Regions from separate parts of the Fundidesulfovibrio terrae genome, predicted to be linked through region 2. Evidence: predicted binding sites of a transcription regulator. Region 2 holds the regulator's gene; the other holds the start of a gene.
What was found. Region 2 encodes HrcA, which represses chaperone genes, less so after heat shock. Its sites were predicted from a motif close to TGTTAGCACTCNNNNNNNNNGAGTGCTAACA; they were not measured.

Region 1 (6,619 bases), 500 kb from region 2:
CGGGGGTGACGCCCTTGGGGTACGGGGTGGAGAGCAGGATGCCGGCCCATCTGGCCCAGAACATCACGGTGAGGCCGGAGCCCAGGGCCAGCATGATGGTCACGGGCATGTACTTCACGGCCGCGGCGCTCTCGATGGCCATCCACTTGCCCAGCAGCACGCCGAAGGGGGGCAGCAGCATGGTGCACACGCCGATCAGGGCCACGATGGTGGTCTTGGGCATGGTCATGTACAGGCCGCGCATGTCTTCCAGGTCGCGGGAGTGGATCTTCTGCTCGATGGTGCCCACGCACAGGAACATGAGGGCCTTGCTCACGGCGTGGAAGATGATGATGACGATGGCCGCGGTGATGGCGGCCGGGGTGTTGATGCCCGCGCAGGCGATGATCAGGCCCAGGTTGGCGATGGTGGAGTAGGCCAGCACCTTCTTGGCGTTGGACTGTCCCACGGCCAGGGCCGAGGTGGTCAGGAAGGTGAACGCGCCGAACATGGCCAGCATGCCCGAGAGCATGGTGCCCGCGTAGGCGGGAGACAGGCGCAGCACCAGATAGACGCCGGCCTTGACCATGGTGGAGGAGTGCAGCAGCGCGGAGACCGGGGTGGGAGCCACCATGGCGCCGGTCAGCCAGCTCTGGAAGGGCACCTGGGCGCTCTTGGTGATGCCCGCGTAGCACAGCATGAACAGCGGGATCAGGGCCACGGCGCCGGCGGCGGAGAAGCCGGGCTTCAGGAGTTCGGTCACGTACAGGCCCATGCCGGCCTTCTGCATGAAGATGAGGGCGAACACGAAGGCCACGCCGCCGGTCATGTTCATCCACAGGGCGCGGGTGGCGTTCTTCACCGAGGTCTCGTCGCCGTCATGGGCGATGAGCATGAACGAACAGAACGTGGTGATTTCCCAGAAGAAGTACAGCCACAGCAGGCTGTTGGCCATCACCAGGCCGTTCATGGCGCCAAGGAAGGCCACCAGGAAGAAGAAGAACCGGGGCTGCTTGGTCTTGGGAACGTGCACGTGCGCCTCGTGTTCCGGCATGTAGCCCAGGGCGTACACGCAGATGAGCGAGCCCACGATGGAGATCACCAGGACCATGATCAGGGAGAGTTTGTCCGCGAACATGGCCGGGGCTGCCACTTCGGCGCCGTGTCCCATGAAGAATTCGAGGTAGATGAGCCCGACGATCTGGGCGGCCGTCAGGGCGGCGACCAGGGGGCTTTTGAGCTTCGTCAGAGCCATGGCCAGGATGACGAACAGCAGGGCGAAATCGAGCAGCATGACCAGCCCGTCAAGACCGAATCCCAGCAGGCTTTTAGGGGAGTACTCGAAGGAACCTTGCCCGACCAAGGCCAGGGAAGCCGCGGCCAGGACCACCGCGGTTCCGACCACGATCAGGCTTCTGGAGCCCTTGTCCCGAAGCAGCAACAGGGCGATTGCCGCCAGGAACGGGAGCACCACGGTCGCGAAAACCAAGATGTCCATATTCACCTCACGTTAGGTTGTGTCGAGTCAATTGCCTCGCCTCGATGCACTGATATCTGAGACTGGAAGCACCTCCGTTGCGCGTTGAAGATTCTCCGACCCCCCGGCCGGCGGTTGACAGGTAAGGACCTGGACTAAGAGCTTTGAGCGATCTCTTAAGGAATTGAAATTCCTTGGTCAAGCGAACCGGGAAGGGCCGCCGGAACGGGCTTTTTCACGCCTTTGGAGGCTTCCGGCTCCGGTGGCCTCGCATGAGCGGCTTTATTGCCTTGGTGAACGGTCGATATTTTTCGGTGAACGGCGGCTTTTTCCGAGCAGCCGAGGGTCCGCCCCGAAAATCCGCGCTTCCGCACGGGCCCGGGACATCAGCGGCTTTGCCTGCCGGCAAATTTTAGTTTACATCCCGGCCATCGACGCGGGCCCCGGCCCGCCTGGAGGTCGGATGCGACGCACCCTTTGCCTGGCCGCCATGGCCATGGCCCTTTTCATCGGAAAGCCTGCCTTCGCCGAGGTCATCTCCTTCATCGGCAAGACATACAGCCCGGACCACATGGAGGTCATGAGCCCCCACGCTACTCCCGAGGAACTCAAAATCTTCGACGCCATGGCCAAGGAGGTCAAAGACAAGCGCGGCGAGGACGCCGAGCCTCCGGTCAAGCCCTTCACCGGCCGGATGAAGGTCTCCAAGATGCTGGCCGACATCGGCCAGCACGTGGACTCCGACCAGCGCCTGCTCGAATACGCCTTCCCGCCCGAGGACCTGCTCTCCGAGGAGCGCAAGCTCTCCCAGGCCGACCTGCGGGGCATGGAGGCCAACCTCGAGAGCCTGCGCTCGGACATCGCGACCAAGCGCAAAAAGCTCGAGGAGGCGCGCATGCGCTACGCCAAGGGCGCCGCCTCGCAGCAGGAGATGAGCGACATCATCAAGGACATGGAGCTGGCCCGCCTCAAGGAGCGCATCCTGGACGACAACCTGCGCATGGAGCGCGAGATGGCCAAGGGGGAGCTGGAGCTCGCCAAGGCCAAGTTCGGTCCCAAGGCCAGCGCGCACAACCTCCCGGGCCAGTCGTGGATAACTTCCCCGGTGGCGGGCTACGTGCTGTGGGTGAACCCGGAGGTGAAGCCCGGGATGATCCTCACCAAGAAGACCAAGCTCTTCGTGGTGGGCTCCATGGATCCCATCCTGGTGCGCGCCCTGGTGCACGAGATCCAGCTGGCCAAGCTGCGGGTGGGCGACAAGGCCACCATCGCCTTCGACACCATGCCCGGCAAGACATACGAGGCCACCATCATACGCATCCCCATGACCGCCAACCAGACCGACGTCCAGCTCCCCTCGCATTTCGAGGTGGAGCTGTCCCTGCCCAACCCCGGGCTGACCCTGAAGGAAGGGATGCGCGGCCAGGTTTCCGTGCAGGTGCCCGACGGCCCCCGTTAGGAGGCGAGATGGACGACGACTACAGGACGACCTTCCGCATCGAGGTGGACGAGAACACCGTGCTCGAACTCGCCGTGTGGCTCAGGCGCATAAGCGAGCTGGGCCACGTCCACCTCAGGCAGCTGGGAGAGCCCAAGATGATCCAGGGCAAGCCGCCCTACCCCCGCATCGAGGACATCTCCTCCACGGGACTGTGCCTGTCGTTCAAGTCGTCGCAACTGGTGGGGGTGGAGAAATTCACCGGGGTGGCCATGCTTCTCTATTTCAAGCTGGTGGACCCCACCGACACCATGGGCGAGCCCTTGAGCTTCATGGCCGGATTCGAGGTCAAGCACGCCCAGCACCACAACGAGCGCACCTTCCTGGGTCTTAAGCTCAAATGGGACGGCGTGCCCGACCAGAACGACAAGGCCCTCTACTTCGCCGACGCCTCCAAATACGGCATCTCCGACCTGACCAAATGGTGCGATGACATGAACCGCAAGGTCTGCGGCATCGAGAACCTTCCCCCCCAGGGCCTCAGGCTGGAAAGGCTCCTGCGCGAGCTGGACGTGGTCCTGCGCGAACGCGCCCCGGCCAAGGCGGCGGGAGCGCGCTGAACCGGAGGGCATCCCGGCCTCGGCCTTCTTCAGACAAAACAAAACGCCCCGCGAAGCGGGGCGTCGTTTTTTTGGGGACAGGCGATCGGCCGGACGGCCGGCTGACTCATCCGAGCCTCCGGGAGCACCTGGGCCGGAGCTAGCCGCCCTTCTTCATCCCTTCTTCCAGCTCCTCCATGGAGGGCTGCACGTTGGTGGGCACCGCGCGCCGGGCGTATTCCACGGCCAGGATGGGAGCCAGGCCGATGGAGTAGCCCATGAGCGCGCTCTTCACCACCTTGAGCCGGGCCTGCTTGGCCATGCCCATGTGCTCGAGAAGCGACCCCATGGGACCCACGAAGCCGTAGCACAGCAGCACGCCCATGAACGTGCCCAGAAGCGCCGCGCCGATATGGTTGCCCAGTTCCTTCACGTCCTGGTCCAGGTGGCCCATAACCAGCACGATGCCCAGCACCGCGGCCACGATGCCCAGGCCCGGCAGGGAGTCCGCCACCTTGTTCACCGACTGCGACGGGATCAGGTCGTGGTGCTTGCGGGTGGCTATGTCGGTGTCCATGATGGCTTCGTAGTGATGCTGCTCGATGTTGCCCGCGATGACGATTTTCAAGTTGTCGCAGATGAAGTTGAGCACGGTCTTACTCTTGGCCACCGAGGCGTAGCGGCGGAAGATGTCGGAGTCGGCCGGGCGGTTGACGTGGGCGTCCAGGGCCACGGCGCCGGAGCGGCGGGCCAGCTGGAAGAGCTCGTACATGAGCGAGAGAAGCTCCAGGTAGAAGGCCTTGGAGTCCTCCTTGGCGGTGAAGATGGCCGGGATGTGCTTGAAGACGTCCTTGGAAACCGACAGAGGGGCCGATATCAGGAACGCGCCTAGGGCCGCGCCGCAGATGATGAGCACTTCCACGGGCTGGAAGAGCACGCCGAGGATGCCGCCCTCGATGATGTAGCCGCCGATGACGCAGCCCAGGACGATTACGATGCCCAGTATGGCGTTCATAATCCCGCCCCTCCAGGCGAGCCTAAACTCTTGCCGTAAACGTAGACGCTCTATTTTCGATGAATCCGGCGCGCAGACCTGCGGACCGGGCTCTTCGGGCCTGTATCGAAAAAAGCCGCCAGAAACACAGCGGCAGCGGGGAAAATCACCGGAATGGGCCTCGAAGTCAAGTGTGCTCTTGCCCGGCCCGAGACGGCCCTCTTCCATGCCTGGAAGGCGATAAAGCGAGTATTTTGACGAAAATTTAAGATTTTTTTCGAAATAATTAGATTACCTCCTCTAATCAGGCCAGGCCCGGATCATCTTTTCCCTTTCCCTGTTGGAATTTTCGGGTATGTTCCCTAATACGCTGCCTGCCGTTAGCACTCATCGACGACGAGTGCTAACACTCCCAATAAGCAACATTCCATACGGAGGATTATCCGCAATGAAGCTCAAGCCCTTGAACGACCGTGTCCTGGTGAAGCGCCTCGAAGAGGAAACCAAGACCGCCGGCGGCATCATCATCCCCGATTCCGCCAAGGAAAAGCCCATGAAGGGCGAAGTGATCGCCGTCGGCCCCGGCAAGGTGGGCGATGACGGCAAGCGCGCCAAGCTGACCGTGGAGAAGGGCGACACCGTGCTCTTCAACAAGTACGCCGGCACCGAGATCAAGGTCGACGGCGTGGAGCACCTGATGATGCGCGAGGATGACATCCTGGCCGTCATCGAAGGCTAATCCCCTCTCTTACAAATCATCCATCCTCTTTAAGGAGAGCAAGATATGTCCGCCAAAGAGATTCTCTACGATGCCCAGGCTCGTGAAAAGCTGAAGAAGGGCGTCGACAAGCTGGCCAACGCCGTGAAAGTCACCCTGGGACCCAAGGGCCGCAACGTGGTCATCGAGAAGAGCTTCGGCTCCCCCGTCATCACCAAGGACGGCGTGACCGTGGCCAAGGAAATCGAGCTTTCCGACAAGTTCGAGAACATGGGCGCCCAGATGGTCAAGGAAGTCGCCTCCAAGACCTCCGACGTGGCCGGCGACGGCACCACCACCGCCACCATCCTGGCCCAGGCCGTGTTCCAGGAAGGCGTGAAGCTGGTTGCCGCGGGCCGCAATCCCATGGCCATCAAGCGCGGCATCGACAAGGCCGTCGAGGCCATGGTGGAAGAGCTGGCCGTCCTCGCCAAGCCCACCCGCGACCAGAAGGAGATCGCCCAGGTCGGCACCATCTCCGCCAACTCCGACGCCACCATCGGCAACATCATCGCCGAGGCCATGAACAAGGTCGGCAAGGAAGGCGTCATCACCGTCGAGGAAGCCAAGGGCCTGGAAACCACCCTGGACGTGGTCGAGGGCATGCAGTTCGACCGCGGCTACCTCTCCCCCTACTTCGTGACCGATCCCGAGAAGATGATCTGTGAAATGGACGAGCCCTTCATCCTCATCAACGAGAAGAAGGTCTCCTCCATGAAGGACCTCCTGCCCGTGCTCGAGCAGGTCGCCAAGATGGCCAAGCCCCTCTTGATCGTGGCTGAAGACGTCGAGGGCGAAGCCCTGGCCACCCTGGTGGTCAACAAGCTGCGCGGCACCCTGCAGGTCTGCGCCGTGAAGGCCCCCGGCTTCGGCGACCGCCGCAAGGCCATGCTCCAGGATATCGCCATCCTCACCGGCGGCCAGGCCGTCTCCGAAGACCTGGGCATCAAGCTCGAGAACATCGGGCTGCAGGACCTGGGCCGCGCCAAGCGCGTGATCATCGACAAGGAAAACGCCACCATCATCGACGGCGCCGGAAAGGCCGAGGACATCAAGGCCCGCGTGAAGCAGATCCGCGCCCAGATCGACGAGACCACCTCCTCCTATGACCGCGAGAAGCTGCAGGAGCGCCTGGCCAAGATCGTGGGCGGCGTTGCCGTGATCAACGTGGGTGCCGCCACCGAGACCGAGATGAAGGAGAAGAAGGCCCGCGTCGAGGACGCCCTGAACGCCACCCGCGCTGCCGTTGAAGAAGGCATCGTCCCCGGCGGCGGCGTCGCCCTGGTGCGCTGCCTGAAGGCCCTGGACAAGGTCAAGGCCGTTGACGACGACGAGACCGCCGGCATCGAGATCGTGCGCCGCGCCTGCGAAGCCC
Region 2 (6,619 bases):
GCAGGTCGGTCATGCGCCGCACCAGCGGCGTAAGGTCGAAGGAGACGTACCCGGCCTGGTCCGTGGCCAGGGTTCCCAAGGGCACGTCGTAGGAAGTGGGGGGTTGCGCCTGATTCGCCACCGGACCGGGCGTCGCCGAGATCGCGGCGTGGGCGAAAAAGGGCACGCCAAAGAGCGGCCCGCCGGTCTGGGTCGAGGTGAGGATGACGCACAGCCGTACGGGAAAAGGCTCGGAGCCGAATGCAATCGCGGACATGGACCCTCCTGGGAGGCTGTTTGCGGCCATACGGACAGCTCCGGCCGGGCGGGCGGGCGTTTCATTGCCGAATATCTTGACGGATACCGGAGCATAGCATTGTTTCAAACATAATGTACACGCCGCCGGTTCCGTTTGTGGTCGAGAACAGCCTGCATTTCCGGTCAAACTTGACAGCGGAAGCGGGCGTTGTTAGCTGGTTGGCACTCTCAGAAGGCGAGTGCCAAGACCATGCGGGACACCCCACTCATCCAGCGCGAACTCGAAGTTCTCACGGCCATCGTGGAGGACTACATCGCCAAGGCCCAGCCCGTGGGCTCCCGCACCGTGTCCAAGGGCTCCGCCATGCGCCTGTCCCCGGCCTCCATCCGCAACACCATGTCCGACCTGACGGACAAGGGATACCTGGAGCAGCCCCACACCTCCGCTGGGCGCATCCCCACGGCCAAGGCGTTCCGCCTCTACCTGGACCAGGTCATGCGCCTGCGCCCCCTGACCGGATCGGTCAAGGAGATGATGTCCTCCTCGCTCGGCCAGGCCGGGCTCGAGATCGACGACATCCTGCGGCGCGCCTCGCGGGTGCTCTCCACGGTGTCCAAGCAGGTGTGCATGGTGCTCGCGCCCAGGCACGCCCTGGCCCGCTGGCGCCAGATCGACTTCGTGCTGCTGCGCCCCGGGCTGGTCATGGCCATCCTGGTGCTGCAGGGGGGCCTGGTGCAGAAGCGCCTGGTGACGGTGGACGATTCCATCACCGCCGATTCCCTGGTGCATTTCGGCAATTACCTGAACCACCATTTCCAGAACCTCACCGTGGCCGAGGTGCGCACCCGCATCATCGCCGAGATGGCGGCGGCCGAACGCGAGCTGTCCACCCTTACCGGCCGGGCGCTCCTCTTGGCCGTGGATACCTTCGCCAACGCCGAGGCCCCCCAGATGTACGTGGAAGGCACGCTCAACATGCTTTCCCAGCCGGAGTTCTCCGACGTGGGCAGCATGCGCGAGGTGCTGGGAGCCCTGGAGGACCGCACCCGCCTGCTGGAGGTGCTGGACAAGACCATGGAGGAATACCGCACGGTGGTGATGCTGGGCGAGGAAGCCCAGGCGGCCGGCGTGTCGGGATGCGGGCTGGTGTCCTCACCGTACGGCGGCCAGGGGACGCCCCTGGGGGCGGTGAGCGTCATCGGCCCCCTGCGCATGGACTACGCCGAGGTGGTGCCCCTGGTGAACTACACGGCGCAGCTCATCACGGCCATGCTGGGCAAGCATTTCTGATCCCACCCCCATTTTCGTATCGAGATACTTCCAAGCCCATTCAAGGAGCACGTCATGACTCTTGACAACGATACCCCCAACGCCGAAAGCGCCCCCGCGCAGGCCGCCCCCCTCACCCCCGAGGAGGAGATCGACCGCCTCAAGCTGGAGGTGGCCGCCGAGGCCGACAAGCGCCTGCGCGCCCTGGCCGAGGCCGACAACCTCAAGAAGCGCCTGATCAAGGAGAAGGAGGAGTTCGTCAAATACGCCGCCGAGGGCGTGCTGGCCGACCTCCTGCCGGTGTTGGACAACCTTGATCTGGCCCTGGCCCACGGGCGCACCGTGGAAGCCTGCAAGGACGTGGTCATGGGCGTGGACATGACCCGCAAGGTATTCCTGGACATCCTGGCCCGCCACGGCCTGGAGGCCTGCGGCGCCGTCGGCGAGGAGTTCAACCCCGAGGTGCACGAGGCCGTGGGCATGCAGCCCGCCGCCCCCGGCTGCCGGGTCGCGCCCAACCACGTGCTGCAGGTGATGCAGTCCGGCTACCGCCTGCGCGGCAGGCTCCTGCGTCCGGCCAAGGTACTGGTCTGCCAGGGTTGATCCCGTCCGGAATCCGCAGCAAAACCGCCCCGCAAGGGGCGGTTTTTTTTATTATCTGCTTATTATAGCATGATTCCCACTTGACCAGAAACGCCCCTGACGGACACACTGCCCGCACTCCTGTACACCGGCAGACTGAAGACCACGGATTCACGAGACTTACCCAAGGAGTTGGCGTCATGCGTTTGGGAACCAGAGTCATGGTCATGGGCATCGCCCTTGTGGGAATGAGCGTCGCGGCGTTTTCGACGAACATCTTGTGGCAACGAAGCGCCCTCACCAAGGAGATGCGGGCCTCTTTCTCGGAGGAAGCGGGGCAGCGCCTGCGCGGCAGGGCCCGCCAGGCCCAGGCCATGGTCCGGTTCCAGGTTCAGGGCGAGGCTTCCGGACAGGATGATTCACGGCTGCGCGACATCCTGGGCGCGGTAGGCGCGGGCAGAACGGGGCGCATCCTGGCCGTGCGCGCCAAGGGCCCGGACAAGGGCCGGATGCTCACTGACGGCCCGGCCCTTGCCGACATGAAGGACCCGGCCGGGAATCCTGTTTTCAAGGCCCTCGTGGAGGAGGCATCCTCTTCCGGCTCCCTGGACAAGCTTCTTTCCTACGATCTGGTCACCCCGGGCGAAGCCCGTCCCGTCCCCATGCTGGCCGCCGCGGCCTACGACGCCGGGCGCGACGTGGTCATCATCGCCGCCGCCCCCGTGTCCGACTTCGAGCAGGCAATGCTGCCCGTGGAGAAGGGCATGGACTCCATGCTGGCCTGGACCACCGGCATCGGCCTGGCCCTCATGGCCCTGGGCGCGGCCGCCAGCGCCTATATCGGCAGGGGGTTGCGCAAACGCATCCAGGACATCCTCTCCTACCTCAAACGCCTCACCCAGGGCGACCTCACCGTTTCCGAGCTCCCCATGGGCACGGCCAAGCCCTGCAGCTCCGTGAAGAAATGCGGCAAGGACATCTGCCGCTCCTACAACCGCACCGTGCACTGCTGGGCCGTGTCCGGCTCCTTCAGCCACGACCCGGACTGCCCCCACGTCATGAAGGGCGGCGTCTGCGACACCTGCGTGGTCTTCAAGCGGGGCGTGGGTGACGAACTGGACGAAGTGGGCTCCGCTCTCAACGTGTTCGCCGAAAAGCTGCGCATCGTCGCCCACAGCGTGCAGGACGAGGCCGCCGAGGTCTCCCATCACGCCGGCGAGGTGTCCTCCTCGGCCCAGAGCCTGGCCGACAGCGCCAGCAACCAGGCGTCCTCCATGGAGGAAATGGCCGCCAGCCTGGAAGAGATCGCCGCCACCGTGCGCAAGAACGCCGACAACGCCCGCCAGACCAAGCATTCCGCCGAACTCGCCGCCACCGAGGCCCAGGAGGGCGGCAACGCCATGGAAGAAACCCTCAGGGCCATGACGGCCATCTCGGAGAAGATCGGCATCGTGGAGGACATCGCCCGCCAGACCAACCTGCTGGCCCTGAATGCGGCCATCGAGGCCGCCCGGGCCGGGGAGCACGGCAAAGGGTTCGCCGTGGTCGCCGCCGAGGTGCGCAAGCTGGCGGAACGCTCCGGCCAGGCCGCCAGCGAGATCACGGACATGGCGGCGCAGAGCGCCAAGGTGGCCCGCGACGCCGGGGACAAGCTGCGCCGCATGGTGCCCCAGATCAAGGACACGGCCGAGCGCATCCAGGAGATCGACATCGCCTCCCACGAGCAGGACCAGGGCATCGGCTCCATCAACACCGCCATGCAGTCCTTCGACCGGGTCACCCAGGGCAACGCCTCGGCCTCGGAGGAACTCACGGCCACCGCCCGCACCCTCTCCGGCAAATCCGAACTCCTGCGGGAGGCCGTGGCCTTTTTCCGCCTGGGCGACGACCGCAGGGGACGGCTCCGGGCCATCCCGCACTCCCCGCGCGACTGACCGGGAAACCCTCCAAATGCGGGGGGGAGGAAGGAACATTTTTCGCCAACCCCCCTTTACACCTCGGAAATCCGCCTTATAGTCGGGTCCTGAACGCGCCCGCCCCGGCGGGCGCGCCTCACGTCGAAATATCCGGTTCCCACGCGACACCGGCTGACTTCTACCCCCCCAAGGAGGAACGGATTCAATGGGCAAGATTATCGGGATCGATCTTGGCACGACCAACTCGTGCGTATACGTCATGGAGGGCAAGGACCCGAAGTGCATCACCAACCCTGAAGGCGGGCGCACCACTCCCTCCATCGTCGCCTTCACCAAGGAACGTCTGGTGGGCGAGATCGCCAAGCGCCAGGCCATCACCAACCCCGAGCGCACCATTTTCGCGGTCAAGCGCCTCATGGGCCGCAGCTTCGACACCCCCGAGGTGTCCGAATGGCTCAAGCACTGCCCCTACAAGATCGTGTCCGGCGCCGGTGGCGACGCCGCCGTGGAAGTGGACGGCAAACGCTACTCCGCTCCTGAAATTTCGGCCATGATCCTGGGCAAGTTGAAGAGCGACGCCGAAGCCTACCTGGGCGAGACCGTCACCGAAGCCGTCATCACCGTGCCGGCCTACTTCAACGACTCCCAGCGCCAGGCCACCAAGGACGCCGGCCGCATCGCGGGCCTGGACGTCAAGCGCATCATCAACGAGCCCACCGCCGCTTCCCTGGCCTACGGCTTCGACAAGAAGGCCAACGAGAAGATCGCCGTGTTCGACCTCGGCGGCGGCACCTTCGACATCTCCATCCTGGAAGTGGGCGACAACGTCGTGGAAGTGCGCGCCACCAACGGCGACACCTTCCTGGGCGGCGAGGACTTCGACCACCGCGTCATCCAGTACCTGGTGGACGAATTCAAGCGCGAGAACGGCATAGACCTCTCCCAGGACCGCATGGCCCTGCAGCGCCTCAAGGAGGCCGCCGAAAAGGCCAAGAAGGAACTCTCCACCGCCATGGAGACCGAGGTCAACCTGCCCTTCATCACCGCCGACGCCAACGGCCCCAAGCACATGATGGTCAAGCTCTCGCGCGGCAAGCTCGAGAAGCTGGTGGAAGACCTGATCGAGCGCACCGCCGGGCCCTGCAAGAAGGCCCTGGCCGACGCCGGGCTCTCCGCCTCCGACATCGACGAAGTCGTCCTGGTGGGCGGCATGACCCGCATGCCCGCCGTGCAGCAGAAGGTGAAGGACCTCTTCGGCAAGGAGCCTAACCGCTCCATGAACCCCGACGAGGTCGTGGCCATGGGCGCGGCCATCCAGGGCGGCATCCTGGCCGGCGACGTCAAGGACGTGCTGCTGCTCGACGTGACCCCGCTGTCTCTTGGCATCGAAACCCTGGGCGGCGTGTTCACCAAGCTGATCGACCGCAACACCACCATCCCCACCCGCAAGTCCCAGGTGTTCACCACGGCGGCCGACAACCAGCCCTCGGTGTCCATCCACGTCATGCAGGGCGAGCGCCCCATGGCCACGGACAACATGACCCTGGGCCGCTTCGAGCTGACCGGCATCCCCGCCGCCCCGCGCGGCGTGCCCCAGATCGAGGTCAGCTTCGACATCGACGCCAACGGCATCGTGAACGTGTCCGCCAAGGACACCGCTACCGGCAAGCAGCAGTCCATCCAGATCACCGCCTCCTCGGGCCTGTCCGAGGCCGAGATCCAGAAGCTCATCAAGGACGCCGAGTCCCACGCCGACTCCGACAAGAAGAAGCAGGAGACCATCGAGGCGAGAAACCACGCCGACACCCTGGTCTACACCACCGAGAAGAGCCTGCGCGACCTGGGCGACAAGGTGGACGCCGTGACCAAGGGCGAGATCGAGGCCAAGTGCGAGAAGCTGAAGGAACTCATGAAGGGCGAAGACGCCGAGGCCATCAAGAAGGCCACCGAGGAACTCTCCCAGGTGGCCCACAAGCTGGCCGAGAAGCTCTACCAGCAGCAGGGAGCGCAGCAGCCCGGCGGCCCCGAGGCCGGACACGGCGAGCCCGGAGCGCAGCCCGGAGGCGCCCACGGCAAGGACGAGGACGTGGTGGACGCGGACTACACCGAAGTGAAGAAATAAAGCCCGATCAAGAGAAATGCCAAAGCCCGGCGGGGGAAACCTCGCCGGGCTTTTTGTTTGGAAGAGCCAAGAGAAGAGGAAAATGCCTCCGGCGGCCAAAGGGACCTGTCCCTTGGAGTCCCCTATCGCTTCGCGTTCAGGGACGGGACGCCTGGGGCAGCCCCGTTCAGTACGTGTTGGCCAGACAGACCCAGCCGAACTTGCCGGTGCCCGGCACCTCCACGTAGGCCCAGCCCTCGCCGTCGTTCCACCAGACGTTGAGCGCCTGCCCGTGCGCAAGCTTCATGACCTCGCCGCTGGTGGTGCCCTGCCCGTCGCGCAGCGGCAGGTCGGTGAAACCGGCATGCACGACCTTGCCGGTGTTCGCGCCGATCATGGCGGGCTCCACGTACATGGCCATGGCCGGAAGCGCGAGGAACACGGTCAGCGCGAAGGCGCACATCACTCCAATCATCCATTTGCAGTTGCGTTTCATTGGGCGCTCCTTGGGTT

Region 1: the regulator HrcA is predicted to act here: its motif matches at 4,866-4,896, upstream of groES (co-chaperone GroES).

Annotation. Positions count from the first base shown of each region.
Region 1 is NZ_JAKZFS010000001.1:435,061-441,679, reverse strand. It holds gene ML540_RS02005 (NADH-quinone oxidoreductase subunit 5 family protein) at 1-1,477, opposite strand, end outside; gene ML540_RS02000 (efflux RND transporter periplasmic adaptor subunit) at 1,920-2,915, shown strand; gene ML540_RS01995 (hypothetical protein) at 2,924-3,514, shown strand; gene motA (flagellar motor stator protein MotA) at 3,654-4,508, opposite strand; gene groES (co-chaperone GroES) at 4,936-5,226, shown strand; gene groL (chaperonin GroEL) at 5,272-6,619, shown strand, end outside.
Region 2 is NZ_JAKZFS010000001.1:931,817-938,435, reverse strand. It holds gene ML540_RS04290 (hypothetical protein) at 1-256, opposite strand, end outside; gene hrcA (heat-inducible transcriptional repressor HrcA) at 488-1,528, shown strand; gene ML540_RS04280 (nucleotide exchange factor GrpE) at 1,583-2,110, shown strand; gene ML540_RS04275 (methyl-accepting chemotaxis protein) at 2,290-4,023, shown strand; gene dnaK (molecular chaperone DnaK) at 4,211-6,127, shown strand; gene ML540_RS04265 (SH3 domain-containing protein) at 6,294-6,602, opposite strand.